One region of the Pseudomonas sp. I3-I5 genome, then DNA from elsewhere that is predicted to be linked to it. Evidence: predicted binding sites of a transcription regulator. Region 1 holds the regulator's gene; each other region holds the start of a gene.

Region 1 (5,778 bases):
TCTTCGAGCCCTGCCCCTTGGCCGAGTAGATGTTGATCGAGCCATTGAGCTGGGAGATCTTGGTCTTGACCACGTCCATGCCCACGCCCCGCCCGGAGACGTCGGAAATCTCGGTCTTGGTGGAAAAGCCCGGGGCGAAGATCAGGTTGTAGCAGTCCGACTCACTCAGGCGGTCGGCGGCGTCCTTGTCCATCAGGCCCTTTTCCACGGCCTTGGCACGCAGTACGTTCGGGTCCATGCCTTTGCCGTCGTCGGAGATCGACAGCAGGATATGGTCGCCTTCTTGCTCGGCAGACAATACGACACGCCCGGTGCGCGCCTTGCCCGCGGCCTCGCGCTCATCGGGCATTTCCACCCCATGGTCCACGGCGTTGCGCACCAAGTGCACCAGCGGGTCGGCCAGCGCCTCGACCAGGTTCTTGTCCAGGTCGGTTTCTTCGCCCACCAGTTCAAGGTTGATCTCTTTCTTCAACTGCCGCGCCAGGTCACGTACCAGGCGCGGGAAGCGGCCGAACACTTTCTTGATCGGCTGCATGCGCGTCTTCATCACCGCCGTCTGCAAGTCGGCGGTGACCACGTCGAGGTTCGACACGGCCTTGGACATGGCTTCATCGCCGCTGTTCAGGCCCAGGCGTACCAGACGGTTACGCACCAGCACCAGTTCGCCGACCATGTTCATGATCTCGTCCAGGCGCGCGGTATCGACCCTGACGGTCGTTTCCGCTTCGCTGACCGCGTGCTTGTCGGCACTCGCCGCTGGCGCCCGCGGGGCCGCGGCAGGCTTGGGCGCTGCAACCGGTGCCGCCGCGCCAGCAGGACGGGCGACCGCCGGCGCCTCGGCCCTGGCTGGGGCTGCGGCCTGAACACTGGCAGGTGCATCGACGGCAGCCACGTCGCCATTGAACTTGCCCTTGCCATGCAGCTGGTCCAGCAACGCCTCGAACTCGTGCTCACTGATATCGTCGCCAGGGATGGCAGATGTTTGTTCGACAGGCGCCGCCGCCTTGGCTGCGGGCAAGGCATCGGCCTTGAACGTGCCTTTACCATGCAACTGATCCAGCAGCGACTCGAACTCGGCGTCGGTAATTTCATCGCTGGCCGGCTCGGCAGTGGCAGCCACCGGCTGGGCCGTCACTTCGGCACTGAACTGGCCCTTGCCATGCAACTGGTCGAGCAGCGACTCGAATTCGGCATCGGTGATGTCGTCACCCTGGCCGCTGACCGGCTCGGCAGGCATCTGCTCGGCCGCCGCCTGGGCTTTGACTGCGTCGAGCGAATCGAGCAGTTGCTCGAACTCGCTGTCGGTGATGTCAGCTTCGGTAGCTTGCGCAGCCTGCTGCACGGGCGCAGGTTCAACCGGCACGGGCACAGCCGGTGCCGGGGCCGCTTCGGCGCTGCCGGGCTCTGCCAGACGCGCCAGGGCTGCCAGCAGTTCGGGCGTGGCCGGTGTGACCTCGCTGCGCTCACGCACCTGGGCGAACATGCCGTTGACGGCATCCAGTGCTTCGAGCACCACATCCATCAGTTCTGCATCGACCCGGCGCTCACCTTTGCGCAGCACGTCGAACACGTTCTCGGCGATATGGCAGCACTCCACCAGCTCATTGAGCTGGAGGAAGCCGGCGCCCCCTTTTACAGTGTGGAAACCGCGAAAAATTGCATTGAGCAAGTCGGCATCGTCAGGGCGGCTTTCAAGCTCGACCAGCTGCTCGGACAATTGCTCAAGTATTTCACCGGCTTCTACCAGGAAATCCTGAAGGATTTCTTCATCGGCGCCGAAGCTCATCAAAGGTGCTCCTTAAAAACCCAGGCTGGATAGCAGATCATCGACATCGTCCTGACCGGACACGACGTCTTCACGCTTATCGGCATGAATCTGCGGACCTTCACCCCGAGTCGGATGTTTTTCTCGATCTTTTTCTGCGCGCAACTGATCCTGGTCATGCTGGATGCCTGCAAAGCGGTCGACCTGGCTGGCCATCATCACCAGTTTCAGCAGGTTGCTTTCCACTTCGGTCACCAACGCCGTGACGCGCTTGATCACCTGCCCGGTCAGGTCCTGGTAATCCTGGGCCAGCAGGATGTCGTTGAGATGGCCAGCCACCTTGCGGTTACCTTCGGCGCTGTGCGCCAAGAAACCGTCGACGCGCTTGGCCAGGTCGCGAAACTCCGTGGCGTTCACTTCCCGGCGCATGAAGCGCTGCCAATCGGCACTCAGCGCTTTGGCTTCGCTGGCCAGGTCGTTGAGCACAGGCGTGCTTTCCTCGACCAGGTCCATGGTGCGGTTTGCCGCCCCTTCGGTGAGCTTGACCACATAGGACAGGCGTTCGGTGGCGTCGGTAATCTGCGACACCTCTTCGGCCTGGGGTATGGTCGGGTCGATCTGGAAACTGACGATGGCGCTGTGCAGTTCGCGGGTCAGCTTGCCCACTTCCTGGTACAGCCCCCGATCGCGGGTCTGGTTCAACTCGTGAATGAGTTGCACCGCCTCGCCGAACCGTCCGCGCTCCAGGCTTTCGACCAACTCCTGGGCATGCTTTTTGAGGGTCGATTCGAACTCGCCCAATGACGTGTGTGATGAACTCATGGCGCGCCCCCTGACGTGACTCAGCCGTTGACGCGTTCGAAGATCTTCTCGATCTTTTCTTTGAGCACCTGGGCGGTGAACGGCTTGACCACATAGCCATTCACGCCTGCCTGGGCGGCCTCGATGATCTGGTCGCGCTTGGCTTCCGCGGTCACCATCAACACCGGCAAGCTCTTGAGCTTGTCGCTGGCGCGCACTTTGCGCAGCAGGTCGATACCGGACATGCCCGGCATGTTCCAGTCAGTTACCAGAAAATCGTAATGGCCATTTTCGAGCATGGGCAGCGCCGTCATGCCGTCATCGGCTTCGCTGGTGTTGGTGAAGCCCAGGTCACGCAGCAGGTTCTTGATGATGCGCCGCATCGTCGAAAAGTCGTCGACGATGAGGATTTTCATGTTTTTGTCCAATTAGACCTCCAAGCAGTCTCAAACGCGCTCGGCCCCGAGCGCGCACTCAATCGATTCGGTACAACGTGGAAAACGGCAACGACGGCGGCGGGCTCAACGGGCCCGCCATTCCCCCAGGCGGCTGCGCAGGCGCGCGGCGCATTGGCTGTGCAACTGGCTGACCCGCGACTCGCTGACCCCCAAGACCTCACCGATCTCCTTCAGGTTCAGTTCCTCGTCGTAGTACAGCGCCAGCACCAGGCGCTCACGCTCCGGCAGGTTGGCGATGGCCTCGGTCAACGCGACCTGGAACCGCTCTTCCTCCAACCCACGGGCAGGCTCGGCCTGGCCGCTAACGCCGTCCTCATGCAAGCCTTCGTGCTCGCCGTCCTGCAACAGGTCGTCGAAGCTGAACAGGCGGCTGCCCAGTGTGTCGTTGAGAATCCCGTAATAATCATCGAGGCTCAACTTGAGTTCGGCAGCAACTTCATGATCTTTAGCGTCGCGGCCGGTTTTGGCTTCTACCGCGCGCATGGCGTCGCTGACCATGCGGGTGTTGCGGTGCACCGAACGCGGCGCCCAGTCGCCTTTGCGCACCTCGTCGAGCATGGCGCCGCGAATGCGGATGCCGGCATAGGTCTCGAAGCTGGCGCCCTTGCTGGCGTCATACTTGTTGGCGACCTCGAGCAGACCGATCATGCCCGCCTGGATCAGGTCCTCGACCTGCACGTTGGCAGGCAGTCGCGCAAGCAGGTGATAGGCGATGCGCTTGACCAGCGGGGCATAGCGCTCGATCAGCTCATATTGCGCGTCCTTCGAGGCGCGGCTGTACATCTTGAAGCCGCTGGCGCTCATGACATCGAACCTGCACTGGTCGGCTGCACCAGGCGTTCGACGAAGAACTCCAGGTGGCCACGGGGGTTGGCAGGCAGCGGCCAGCTGTCGACCTTCTGCGCAATGGCCTTGAAGGCCAAGGCGCATTTGGAGCGCGGGAACGCCTCGTACACGGCACGCTGTTTCTGCACCGCCTTGCGCACGCATTCGTCGTAAGGCACGGCGCCCACGTACTGAAGCGCCACATCCAGGAAGCGGTCGGTGACCTTGGTCAGCTTGGCAAACAGGTTGCGCCCTTCCTGAGGGCTCTGGGCCATATTGGCCAGCACCCGGAAGCGATTCATGCCGTAATCGCGGTTGAGCAGCTTGATCAGCGCGTAGGCATCGGTGATCGAGGTCGGCTCATCGCACACCACCAGCAGCACTTCCTGAGCCGCGCGCACGAAGCTGACCACCGAATCGCCGATGCCGGCCGCAGTATCAATCACCAGCACATCGAGGTTGTCGCCGACTTCGCTGAACGCCTGGATCAGACCCGCATGCTGGGCAGGCGCAAGGTGCACCATGCTCTGGGTGCCCGAAGCGGCCGGGACGATGCGCACACCGCCCGGGCCCTGCAGCATCACATCGCGCAGTTCGCAACGCCCCTCGATGACATCGGCCAGCGTGCGCTTGGGCGCAAGGCCCAGCAACACATCGACATTGGCCAGGCCCAGGTCGGCGTCGAGCAGCATGACCCTGCGGCCCAGCTCGGCCAACGCCAGAGACAGGTTCACTGAAACATTTGTCTTGCCGACGCCACCTTTGCCACCGGTCACGGCGATCACCTGTACGGGATGCATGCTACCCATGTCTGTTCTTTACCTTGTCTCGCTGGGACTCATGCCACACGAAGGGCAATGCTGCGTACCCCTTGGCATAGCTACCTTGCACACATTTCATTTTCAACCCGCTCGCCGTGGGTTGTGGTAGAGATCAGCGAACATGTCGGCCATGGCCTCCTCGCTGGGCTCGTCCTGCTGCTGCACATTGACCGCGCGGGTGACCAGCTGGTGCCCACGGGGCAAGTGCAGATCGTCCGGGATACGCGGCCCATCGGTAAGGTAGGCCACGGGCAGTCGGAAACTGATGGCAAGGCTCAGGACATCGCCCAGGCTTGCCGACTCGTCGAGTTTGGTCAGGATGCAGCCGGCCAGCCCGCAGCGCTTGTAGCTGTGGTAGGCCGCGGTCAGCACCTGCTTCTGGCTGGTGGTGGCCAGGACCAGGTAATTCTTCGCAGCGATACCGCGACCGGCCAGGGTATCGAGCTGCATGCGCAAGGCCGGGTCGCTGGCTTGCAGGCCGGCCGTATCGATCAGCACCACGCGTTTGCGCAGCAGCGGCTCGAGCGCCGCCGCCAACGACTGACCGGGGTCGACATAGGTGACCGGCACATTCAGGATCCGGCCCAGGGTCTTGAGCTGTTCCTGGGCGCCGATGCGAAAACTGTCCATGCTCACCAGCGCCAGGTTGTGGGCGCCGTACTTGAGCACATAACGCGCCGCGAGCTTGGCCAGGGTGGTGGTCTTGCCCATGCCGGCTGGGCCGACGACGGCAATCACGCCGCCGTCCTCGATCGGTTCGACGTCAGGCGTACGGATCATGCGCGCCAGGTGCGCCAGCAGCATACGCCAGGCGTGGCGAGGCTCCTCGATGTCCTTGGTCAGCTCGAGCAATTCGCGGGCAATGGGGCCAGACAGGCCGATGCGCTGCAGCCGGCGCCACAACGTGGCCTGCTGCGGCTTGCTACCTTGCAGCTGGGTCCAGGCCAGCGACCCCAGCTGCACTTCCAGCAATTCGCGCAAGCCGGACAGCTCCGAGCGCATGGCATCGAACAGGCGCGGGTCCACCGAGGCCTGGCTGCTTGCGGTGGCGGCCGGCTGCGGGGTATCGACATGCGGCTCGACCAAGGGCTCGGACGCCGTGAGCGAT
Region 2 (5,778 bases), 2.3 Mb from region 1:
GCACCATGGTCGCCAACAAAAGCGGCCTGCAGGGCGGTACGGTGAAGACCATCCTGATGGCGTGGGTGCTGACCCTGCCCGCCTCGATGGGGCTTGCCGCCGGCCTGTTCTGGTTGGCGTCCAAGGCAATCGGCTGACCTCAGCCCATAGAAAAAGGCGCCGTCGGGCGCCTTTTTTATGGGCGATGGTTTCACACCGCGCAGCTACTTCTTTTTCCCGCCCAGCAACGAGCCCATCAGCCCGCGCACCAGCTGCCGCCCCAGTTGATTGGCAGCCTGACGCATCGCCGACTTGATCGCCTGCCCGGCCGCGCCTTGCAGAAATTCGCTCGCCTTTTCAGCGAAACTGCTGTCATCAGCCTTGGGTTGCGGCGCGGGCTCCACCGCTTCGCCCTTGCGTTGGTTGAGCCTTTCGTAAGCCGACTCCCGGTCTATGGGTTCGTCATAACGGCCAACCAAGGGGGATCGCGCAATCAGTGCACTGCGCTCGGCCTCACTCAACGGGCCGATGCGCGATTGCGGCGGGGCGACCAGCACCCGCTGCACACTGGCAGGTGTTCCCTTGTCCTCAAGCGTGCCGACCAAGGCCTCGCCAATACCCAACTCGGTCAGCGAGGACAACGCATCGAATGAAGGGTTGGGGCGAAAGCCCTCGGCTACGGCGCGTAGCGCCTTCTGCTCCTTGGCCGTATACGCCCGCAAGCCATGCTGGATTCGCAGGCCCAACTGGGCAAGGACTGCATCGGGCAGGTCGGCTGGGGACTGGGTGACGAAATACACCCCGACCCCTTTTGAGCGAATCAGCCGCACCACCTGCTCCAGGCGGTCTTGCAAGGCCTTGGGCGTGTCCTTGAACAGCAGGTGCGCTTCATCGAAGAACAGCGCCAGCACCGGTTTTTCGGCATCACCACGCTCGGGCAGTTGCTCGAACAGTTCGGCCAGCAGCCACAGTAGAAACGTGGCGTAGACCTTGGGTGCCTCATGCACCAGGCGGCTGGCATCGAGCAAATGGATGCGCCCTCGCCCATCCGGGTCGGGCCGCAGAATGTCTTCGAGCTGCAATGCCGGCTCACCAAACAACGCTTCTGCCCCCTGCTGCTCCAGGGTGGCCAGCCGGCGCAGCAACGCCTGCACGGACGCGCCGGTAACCAGCGCACTGTCTTCGCCCAGCACCTGCGGGTTGTCCTTCAGGTGGCCAAGCAGCGCTTTGAGGTCCTTGAGGTCCAGCAACAGCAAGCCTTCGCGATCGGCCACCTTGAAACTGGCATACAGCGCCGCCTGTTGGCTATCGGTGAGCTCAAGCAAGTTGCCTAACAGCAAAGGCCCCATTTCGCTGATCGTGGTACGCAACGGATGCCCCGACTGGCCCGCGATGTCCCACACGCTGACCGGGTAGGCCTGTGGCTGGTGGTGCAACCAAGGCATCCCTGCGATGCGCTCGGCCACCTTGCCCTCAGGCGCGCCTTTGGCGCCTAGCCCACACAGGTCGCCCTTGACGTCGGCCGCGAACACCGCCACGCCGGCATCACTGAAAGCCTCGGCCAAGTGTTGCAGGGTCACGGTCTTGCCGGTACCGGTGGCCCCCGCCACCAACCCGTGCCGGTTGGCAAGCCGCATCGCTTGCCCTACGGGCTGGCCATCAGGGCTTGATCCTACAACGATAAATGAAGATTCCGACATCTCTTTAATCCTCTGCTCAAGCTTTGTCTTACTTCGGCCGATACCTCTGGGTGATATTCGCCTTACTCAGAGAGAACAACCGAAAAAGGACTTTTCGGGATGTTGCACTGGCTGGGCCCTACAGCTGCGAACGCCTGATACAAAACCTTAGCGGACCCGATGATTTCATGAACAAAAGCCTTCGTTTCAGCCACAAGATTCTGCTGGCAGCATCACTGATCGTGATCCTCGCATTCAGCCTGTTCACCCTCTACAACGACTACCTGCAGCGTAATGCGATTCGCGAGGACCTTCAGGACTACCTGACTGAGATGGGCGCCTCTACGTCGACCAACATCCGCAGTTTGTTCGAGGGACGTATCAAACTGGTCGAGAACCTGGCGCAGAATATCGCCCAGCAACCGGCCAATGCTGAAACCCTGATGGGCCAGCAGGCGCTGATATCGAGTTTCCTTACCGTTTACCTGGGCAGGGTCGATGGCAGCTTCAGCGTGCGCCCGGATGCAAAGATGCCTGACGGGTACGATCCCCGCACACGCCCCTGGTACAAGGATGGCATGAGTGCCAGCGGCACCCTGCTGACCGAACCCTACATCGACATGACCACCAACAAGATGGTGATCGGCATCCTCGACAAGGTGGCCGATTCGGTGGGAGTGGTCGGTGGTGACCTGGCACTGGACGGCCTGGCGCAAATCATCAACTCGCTGAACTTCGGCGGCATGGGGTATGCCTTCCTGGTAAACGACCAAGGCAAGATCCTGGTCCACCCGGATCAAGGCCTGGTGATGAAATCATTGTCAGACCTGTTCCCCGAGCGCACACCGAAGCTCACCCCTGAGCTGACCGAAGTGCAAAGTGACGGCCATGCCCGCCTGCTGACGTTCACACCGGTGACCGGCTTGCCTTCGGCCAACTGGTACATCGGCCTGTCGGTGGACAAGGACAAGGCCTTCGCGATGCTCAGCACGTTCCGCACCTCCGCCGTGATCGCCACCGTGGTGGCCGTGGTGATCATCATCGCCCTGCTGGGGCTGCTGATCCGTGTGCTGATGCAGCCGCTGCACACCATGACACGGGCCATGGAGGACATCGCCGAGGGCGAAGGCGACCTCACCAAGCGCCTGCGCATCCACCATCACGACGAGTTCGGCATCCTGGGCAACGCCTTCAACCGCTTCGTCGAGCGTATCCACGGCTCGATCCGTGAAGTGTCCTCGGCCACCGAGCAGGTGAACGAAGTCGCGTTGCGTGTGATCAGTGCGTCCAATTCGTCGATGACCAATTCCGACGAACAATCCAACCGCACCAACAGCGTGGCGGCCGCCATCAACGAGCTGGGCGCTGCCGCCCAGGAGATCGCCGGCAATGCGGCGCAGGCTTCTCAGCATGCAAGTTCTGCACGGCGTCTGGCTGAAGAAGGCCAGCAAGTGGTCGATCGCAACATCGCCGCCATGAACCGGCTTTCCGACTTGATCGTGACGTCCAGCGCCCACATCGAGACGCTCAACAGTAAAACCGTCAACATCGGCCAGATTCTCGAAGTGATCACCAGCATTTCCCAGCAGACCAACCTGCTGGCGCTCAACGCCGCCATCGAGGCCGCGCGTGCCGGTGAAGCGGGTCGTGGTTTCGCAGTGGTGGCCGACGAAGTGCGTAACCTGGCCCATCGCACCCAGGAATCCGCGCAGCAGGTCCAGGGCATGATCGAGGAGCTGCAAGTGGGCGCCCGCGAGTCGGTCGATACCATGGACCAGAGCCAGCGCCATAGCCTGGACAGTGTGCAGATCGCCAACCAGGCCGGTGAGCGGCTGGACAGTGTCACCGTGCGCATTGGCGAAATCGATGGCATGAACCAGTCCGTGGCCACGGCCACCGAGGAGCAGACGGCCGTGGTCGAAGCCATCAATATGGATATCAACGAAATCAACATGCTCAATCAGGAAGGCGTCGAAAACCTGCAGGCGACGCTGCGTGCCTGTTCCGATTTGGAACAGCAGGCCAGCCGTCTGAAACACCTGGTCGGCACCTTCCGTATCTGAAGCCGGCACCGACCCGCCGAGCGCCTTTGCCTGGCGCTCGGCTGCCGGGCGATCAACCGCACAAGCTGATCGAACAAACTATCCTTCTGAAAGGTCAACTTCATGGCATGTCAACGCCGGTTTCGTTACCGCGCGATGACAGACCCGAAAGACGATCCCGGAGGGATGCAGATCGTGCACATTGCCGACATCACCATGTTCTACGCCCCGGCCAGCGGCGGCGTACGCACTTACCTTGATGCCAAACACCACCGCCTGGATGCCCTACAAGGTGTCCGTCACAGCCTGTTGATCCCCGGCGCCAGCGCTCGGCATGAAGGCGGTGTCTATCATGTGCCTGCACTACCCCTGCCCTTTGGCAAAGGCTACCGCTTTCCGGTACGCCTGGCGCCATGGTGCAACACGCTGCGCACGCTAAAGCCAGACCTGATCGAGGTCGGCGACCCGTACCTGACCGCCTGGGCGGCGCTTGAAGCGCGCCGTCAGCTGGACGTACCGGTCATTGGTTTCTATCACTCCGACCTGCCGCTGTTGGTGAGCAACCGCATGGGTAATTGGTTCACGCCCAACGTCGAGGCCTATGTCAGCAAGTTGTATGGCAATTTCGACCGCGTGCTCGCACCGAGCAAGGTCATGGCAGACAAGCTCCGCCGCCTGGGGGTACGTGATGTTCACGTGCAGCCGCTGGGCGTGGACCTGGAAACCTTCAACCCCGCACGCCGCGATCCACAGGTGCGGGCCGAACTGGGCATCGCCGACACCTGCCGGCTGCTGATCTATGCAGGCCGAGGCTCTCGGGAGAAGAACCTGCCCGTGCTGCTCGACTGCATGCGGCAGCTGGGGCGCGGGTATCACCTGCTGCTGGTGGGGTCCAACATGCCCGCCAATGTGCCCGACAACGTCAGCGTGATCGGCCAGTTCTGCCCACCTGACCAGGTGGCTCGCCTGATGGCCAGCGCCGACCTGTTGGTGCATGCCGGCGACCAGGAAACCTTCGGCCTGGTCATCCTCGAAGCCATGGCCAGTGGCACGCCCGTGGTTGCAGTGCGTGCCGGCGCCTTCGGCGAAATCGTCAACGACCAGTGCGGGCGCTTGTGCCAACCCAATGATGCCCGGGCAATGGCCCTGGCGGTGCGCGAGGCGTTCGAAGCCGGGGCGCGCAAGCTCGGTGCACAGGCCAGGCGACATGTAGAGCAGCATTACTCATGGGACAACGTGGTCAATGGCCTGCTTGAGCATTACCAGGCTGTACTTGGCCATCAACAGCAGGTGCGGGCACATGCTTGAGTCCGGTACCCGTTCCCGTAGCGTGATGCTGGTGCTGCATGATGTGGCCCCAGAGACGTGGCCAGATTACGAGCCGTTCGTGCAGGCGGTCGATGCATTGGGTAACGTGCCCATGACCTGGCTGGTGGTGCCCGACTTTCATCGGCGCAACCTGCTGACTCAGTCTCCCGGCTTCTGCCAGTTGCTCGATCGCCGTCTGGCCGCGGGTGACGAGCTGGCCCTGCACGGTTACGCCCATGCCGATGAGGGCCCCACGCCGCGTACGCCCGTGGACTACTTCATGCGGCGGATCTATACCCATGAAGGCGAGTTCTACGCGCTGGACGAACACCAGGCCATCGCCCGGCTACAAGACGGCCTGGCGTTGTTCGACCGTCAAGGCTGGCCTGTAGCAGGCTTCGTGGCCCCCGCGTGGTTGATGAGCCAGGGCACGCGGCAAGCGCTGCGCCAACTGCCGCTCAAATACACCAGCACCCCGCAGCACCTCTATCGCCTGCCGGACTTTACCGCCATCAATGCACCCGGTTTGGTCTGGAGCGCGCGCAGCGCCTGGCGCCGTGGTGTGTCGCGGGTGCTCAGCGACTGGCAATGTCGACGCTGGCAAGGTGCTAACACCCTGCGCCTGGGGCTGCACCCGGTGGACATGCGCCATCAATACTCACGGGACTACTGGCTGCGCACCCTTGAAAAACTGATCGAAGACGGGCGCGAACCCTTGACCAAGTCAGCCTGGCTGGAGCGGCAGGTGGCAGCATGAACCGCTGGCTGCT
Region 3 (5,778 bases), 410 kb from region 1:
TTCGCGCTCCAGTATTCGTCAGAAGGCCGGCTACATTGCAACACGTCTGAACCCCACGAATCGCCTGCACATCGTGATTGGCAGCCGCTACGGCAGTTGGCAGACGCAACAGCGGGAGTGGGATTACGGTGATGCCCTGCAAGTCACCGATCAGTCCACTACCAGGCAGGTCCAGAATGATCAGTGGACGCCCTATGCCGGCGTACTCTTCGATCTGACCGACCAGTTCACCGCCTATGTCAGTTACACCGATATCTTCAACCCGCAAACCGTGAGAGACGTCAACAAGCAGTACCTGGAGGCCATCGTAGGCAAGGTTTATGAGGTGGGGCTCAAGGGCAGCCTGTTCGCTGACCGCCTGAACCTGAGCACGGCAGTGTTTCGCAGCAAGCAGGACAACGTGGCGGAACAAGACGACTCAGTGCCGCCCAATGGCAACGAAGTATTCTACAAAAGCGGTGGCAAGGGCGTGGTTGTCGAAGGTTACGAGGCTGAAGTCGCAGGCGAGGTGATGACCGGGTGGCAGATGAGCCTGGGCTACAGCTATACGCATGCTGCCACGGCCGAGAAAAAGCGAAAGAACACCGAACAACCCTTGAACCTGGTGCGCTTGTCCAGCACCTATGCCCTAACACCAGCATTGACCGTAGGGGCAAGCCTGGACTGGCAGAGCGACAATTTCAGGCTGGCGAACCGACCGGTAGGGCGCGACGGTGATCGAATCATCACGGCCAAGGACGAGATCGGCCAGAAAGCATTTTCGGTGGTTGGACTGATGGCGCGCTACCGGATCGATGAGCACCTGACTGCTTCTGTCAACGTCAAGAACCTGTTCGACGAGCATTACTACAACAACGTCGGCTTCTACAACGGCGTGTACCACGGTGAGCCACGTACGATGATGGTCAGCCTGGATTGGAGGCTCTGAGGCGATGACCAGGTTGCGCTGTACACTCGGCCAGTCGGCGGCCATGTGATAGCCCGCAGCGCCCATCACCCGCGCGCTTGGCGAACGGGCGATGGGCGCTTGCTCAGACCAAGCCTTTACTCAGCGGCCTGTTCCACTGCCGGCTCGTCTGCAGCCTCGCCCTGTGCTGCAGGCGCAGCGGTCTGTGCCTTGGCTTGCGCCCGCTTGCGGCGTTCCTGATTACGCTGCTGGGCCGCCTGACGCTTGGCATGGATCGCCTGGGCGGCGGTCACCACGCCTGCCGGCTCACCGTTAAGGTCCAGGCGCGGGGCGTTTTCCACCATGCTGGTCCAGTAGCGGTTGCCCCGGCACCAGGTGGAAATGCCCAGCTTCAGTTGCTCACGGGTAATGCCCAGCAGCTCCAGGTGTTGCTCGGCATCCTTGAAGATGCCCTCCTTGAGCGGCACTTTCGGCGCAGGGTTGACAGGGAAGGCCAACGGGAAGTGCTTCTGCAGCGGCCAGATGGCGGCCACTGCCGGGTCCAGTTCACGCGGCTTGGTCTTCTGCGGGGGCTTGCGCTTGGCCGGCGCTGGGGCGCTTGCCTGTTGCTGCTCTTTTTCAGCCCGCAGGCGATCCCGTAGCGCTGCCAGTTGTTCAAAGCTCATCGTTCAATTCACTGCTTCAAGGTTGATTGCGTGGTGCAAGGATATGCGATGCAGCCCCGGTGAGCAGCCCAAAAGGCACAAATCGTCGCTTTTTTTACAGAAACCCACGACGGTCTTGCTCCAGGGCAGCGGTATTTGCGTCACACAATGGCGCGAATCCTTGCCCCAGGGGCACGGTGCAAGCTTTCCCGACAGGCCGCTGCTCCTCTGTCATCCAGCCCTAGACCTTGAACTTGGCGACCATCGCGTTCAGGTCCACAGCCAGGCGTGACAACTCCTGGGCGGCGGCGCTGGTCTGGTTCGCGCCGGCCGAGGTCTGCATCGCCAGGTCCCTGATGTTCACCAGGTTTCGATCCACTTCGCGGGCCACCTGGGCCTGCTCTTCGGAGGCGCTGGCGATCACCAGGTTGCGTTGGTTGATGGACGAAATGGCTTCGGCAATCGTGTTCAGTGCCTGGCCTGCGGATTGGGCGATTTCCAGGGTGCCTGACGCCCGCCCTTTGCTGGCGTGCATGGCCCCGACTGCAGACTCGGTGCCCGACTGAATGCCTGTGATCATGCCTTCGATCTCGGCTGTCGATTGCTGGGTTCGGTGCGCCAGCGCCCTGACTTCGTCGGCGACCACGGCAAAACCACGGCCGGCTTCACCGGCGCGCGCAGCCTCGATGGCAGCGTTGAGCGCAAGCAGGTTGGTCTGGCCTGCGATCGAGCCGATGACATCCAGTACCCGGCTGATCTCGTTGGCGCTGGTGGCCAGCTGTTCGATTTCCTGGGAAGTGGTCGTGACATCGCCGACGAGCTGACCAATGGATTGCAGCGCATCATTGACCCGCTGCTGGCCCTCACGGGTGGTCTGGTCTGCACCTTTGGAGGCATCGGCGGTGTTGACGGCATTGCTGGCCACTTCCTCAACCGCTGCGGTCATTTGGTTCACGGCCGTGGCGGCTTGGTCGATTTCGGCGCTTTGCTGATGCAGGCCGCGGCTGGTGTCTTCGGTGACCGTGAACAGCTCTTCGGATGCCGAGGCGAGCTGGTCGGAGGCGGCTGCGATGCCGGCAATCGTCTCGCGCAAGCTGTCTTTCATTCTGGACAAGGCGTGCAGCAACAGCGCGGGTTCGTCACTACCCGTCACCGTGATGACCTGGTTGAGCTCACCCGAGGCCACCCGCTCGGCAACGGCCACCGCTTCGCTCAAAGGCCGCACGATACTGCGGGTCAGCATGATGGCCAGCGCAATCATCAGTACGATGATGCCCACGATAGTCGCCGTGATAATCGAGAAGGACTGATCATAGGCGTCCGTACTGATCTGGGAGGCGTTGGTTGCGCCGTTGGAATTGTACTGGGTCAGCTCGATCAGCGACTTCATCATTGCGTCGGCGTAGTTGGCCAGTTCACCGTTGACCAGGCGGGTCGCTTCTGCAATGTCGTTCCTGCGTACAGCGTCAAGAATTGCGTCCTGCAACCTATGGTAGGTCTCGCTTCTGGCCAGAAATGCGTCGTACAGGGCCCGGTCTCGTTCTTCTGTCGCTGTTGCCTTGTACGTTTTGATTTGTTCCTGGTAGTGCTTGGAGATGTCCGCGATCTTGTCCAGTGTCGCGGCCCTGGCGCTGGGGCTTTCTTCCAGAACGCTGCGCAAGGTCAGTGCTCGGGCGCGGCCCAGGTTCATGCTGACCTCGTCCAGCAGCATGATTGACGGTAACCATTCGGTGCGCACTTCGTCAGTGGCCTTGTCCATCGTGTGCATGCGGTACAACGATGCCAGCCCCAGGATCAGTACGAGGAGGGCGACCAGCGTAAAGATGACAGCCGCGCGTGTGCCAATTTTCAAGTTCCGAAAATACATGTGTAGCTCCTTGGTGTAGCAATGCTTGCTAGGCTAAGCAAGTCCAGCAGGGTGACCGTGGTAATAAGGCTGCAGCCCTCTCGTTGAAACAGCTATCGGCACCTTGAGCAATAAACTTTAAGAATAAACATAAGCAGTTTACGAACGGCGTAGTTCGCCGTTGGATCGCTCAATTGCCGTGGTTTTCAGCACACCGCGAGCCTGTTCTTATGGTCATTGTGCAGGGTTATTTAGGTAACAATTTATTTCGTATTGATCTGGATCAAGAAAATGCTGATTGGATCGGCCGCAGGTCTTTGAATCGTTCGTCAACATACGCCTGTTTGAAGGCGCGCGAGTATCGAATGTCAGCTGTGAGCCTTGGAAACAGGCAGCCCCGCCCCTCGTAAGGGCCGAGGCCGCTGGGGCTATTGCAGTGTGTCAGGCTTAAACGCCGCCGGCAGTTGTGCCAGCGTGGTTTCGATTCGCGCTATCGATACCGCCAATGCGCTGGCCTCATCGTACTTGCCTTCGCCTTTGAGCTTGTCTCGCTCGCGGCGCAGGTTCAACAGGGTTTTTTGAAGTCTCAACGCCGGCTCATTGTAGTCGTCCATAGAGTTCTCTTAACGATAGCGTCCTTGCTGTTGTAGGAAAGGCTGACCGTAACAGGTCAGTTCCACCTCATAAACTGATCTTTCATACAGCGAGAACGAAGTCTAAGGAAACCTCCTACATCGCGGGATACATATTCCTACAAAGAGGCTGCGAGGCAGCAACTTCTGCAGCTTCTGCTAGGCTCGAAGGTTTCCGGCCAAGGAGAGGCCTGTGCATTTCATCGTGATCGAGCGGCATCGCAGTGCCTACCGACGCCCTCTGCGTTTCGCTCAAGGCACGCTGCTGGAAGTGGGGCCGCGTTTTGAGAGTGAGCCGGGCATGCAGGACTGGTACCTGTGCAGTTGCACGGGCCAGGAGCCAGGCTGGGTGCCGGAGCAGCTTATCGAGCGCCTGGACTTCAATCAGGGTAGGGCGTTGGATCACTATTGCGCCCACGAGCTGGATGTGGAACCAGGCCAGTTGGTTGAGCGGTTGCGCCTGCTCAACGGCTGGCTATGGTGTCGTCGTCATGGTGATGGGGAGCTGGGGTGGTTACCTGTCGGCAAGCTCCAGCAACTGATGTGAAGGTAAACGACCCCGCGCTACGGTGGACGGCTACGTGGGGCGCCCATTCCTGATCTGATCTGCTTTTTTTCTACAAACCTGAATCTGTAACCATATCAGTGAAGAACGGAAAATAACGTCATTCCGTATCACACTGTCGAGGTTTCAATGAGCAAGCTGGCGCTGTTCCTGGGTGGTTTCCTGCTGTTGACCATCATGATCGGGCTGCTGGGGACCATTCCTCCCAGTTGATCGCATGACCATTTCCCTTTTCAGCCCGCCGGGTTTCCAGTGCCCAGGCGGGCTTGTCGTTTGCGCCGCATTCCAGCGCTATCCCCAGTCAGTCTTCAGGCTCGGCGTTAGCACAGCCGCCGATCTGTCCGGCGCATCTGTTCAATGGTCGAAGTGGGATAAGTCGTTCTCCAGGCTGGGAAATCTGTCCACAGAAAAAGTGGGTAGGTCTGTGGATAACGTGCTGTAACCCAAGCCCCCGGCGGGCTCCGTTAAATTGAGCAGAAATTGAGCAACATTTCGTCTGGCTTTTGGACTGCCTAATCGAGCGGAGCCGTCACACATTCTCTTTGCCCAAACCGCCTTATCAACTGGCTTGATGGACCGGCGATGATCTCGAGTTGCCGGGTGAAGCTGCTTGACTTCAGTGAGCGCGCAGCAGAAGCCTCAGATGGCTCGACGCTGCGGCTCAGCTTGCTCCACGCGATTGCGTCCCTTCGCCTTGGCCAGGTAAAGCGCCTTGTCGGCGCTGGCCAGTAGTGTGGTCAGGTCTGGCGTCGGCATGCCTTCGTCGCAGCCTGCCAGACCGATACTGACGGTGATCTGCAAGCGCTGGCCGGCTTGCTCCACCTGAAGGTCCTGAACGGCACGGCGCAGGCGCTCGGCCGTAAATTGCGCCCTGTCCGGTGCAAGCCCTGGCACGATGATCACGAACTCCTCGCCACCCATGCGCGCGAATACTTCGCCGCTGTGCAACTGTTCCTGCAACGCATCGGCGAACTGGCGCAGCACCTGGTCGCCAACGGCGTGCCCGTGGGCATCGTTGATGGACTTGAAGTGATCGATATCCAGCATCATCAGCGTCAGTGGCAGGAATTGCTGATGCTGACGACTCTCCAGCAGCGCGTTTGCACGTCGAGTAAAAGCGCTGCGGCTCAAAGTGCCCGTAAGGTGGTCGGTGGTGGCCTGGTGCGCCAAACGCGCAAGCAGGC

Evidence for each region. Region 1 encodes FliA, which starts transcription of late flagellar genes. Its sites were predicted from a motif close to CTAAAGTTTNNNNNNNNNNNGCCGNTAA; they were not measured.
Region 2: a site for FliA is predicted at 1,696-1,723, ahead of MOP87_RS03865 (methyl-accepting chemotaxis protein). Genes of this name have one in related genera too.
Region 3: a site for FliA is predicted at 3,511-3,538, ahead of MOP87_RS12270 (methyl-accepting chemotaxis protein). Genes of this name have one in related genera too.

Annotation. Positions count from the first base shown of each region.
Region 1 covers NZ_CP093940.1:3,125,438-3,131,215, forward strand. Annotated here, with positions in the region: gene MOP87_RS13850 (chemotaxis protein CheA) at 1-1,786, opposite strand, end outside; gene MOP87_RS13855 (protein phosphatase CheZ) at 1,799-2,587, opposite strand; gene MOP87_RS13860 (chemotaxis response regulator CheY) at 2,608-2,982, opposite strand; gene fliA (RNA polymerase sigma factor FliA) at 3,088-3,828, opposite strand; gene fleN (flagellar synthesis regulator FleN) at 3,825-4,658, opposite strand; gene flhF (flagellar biosynthesis protein FlhF) at 4,752-5,778, opposite strand, start outside.
Region 2 covers NZ_CP093940.1:864,140-869,917, reverse strand. Annotated here, with positions in the region: gene MOP87_RS03875 (inorganic phosphate transporter) at 1-137, shown strand, start outside; gene MOP87_RS03870 (helicase HerA-like domain-containing protein) at 204-1,679, opposite strand; gene MOP87_RS03865 (methyl-accepting chemotaxis protein) at 1,847-3,721, shown strand; gene MOP87_RS03860 (glycosyltransferase family 1 protein) at 3,887-5,008, shown strand; gene MOP87_RS03855 (polysaccharide deacetylase family protein) at 5,001-5,765, shown strand; gene MOP87_RS03850 (lysylphosphatidylglycerol synthase transmembrane domain-containing protein) at 5,762-5,778, shown strand, end outside.
Region 3 covers NZ_CP093940.1:2,714,497-2,720,274, reverse strand. Annotated here, with positions in the region: gene MOP87_RS12280 (TonB-dependent siderophore receptor) at 1-928, shown strand, start outside; gene MOP87_RS12275 (ProQ/FinO family protein) at 1,045-1,572, opposite strand; gene MOP87_RS12270 (methyl-accepting chemotaxis protein) at 1,793-3,418, opposite strand; gene MOP87_RS12265 (hypothetical protein) at 3,826-4,011, opposite strand; gene MOP87_RS12260 (SH3 domain-containing protein) at 4,223-4,576, shown strand; gene MOP87_RS12255 (GGDEF domain-containing protein) at 5,234-5,778, opposite strand, start outside.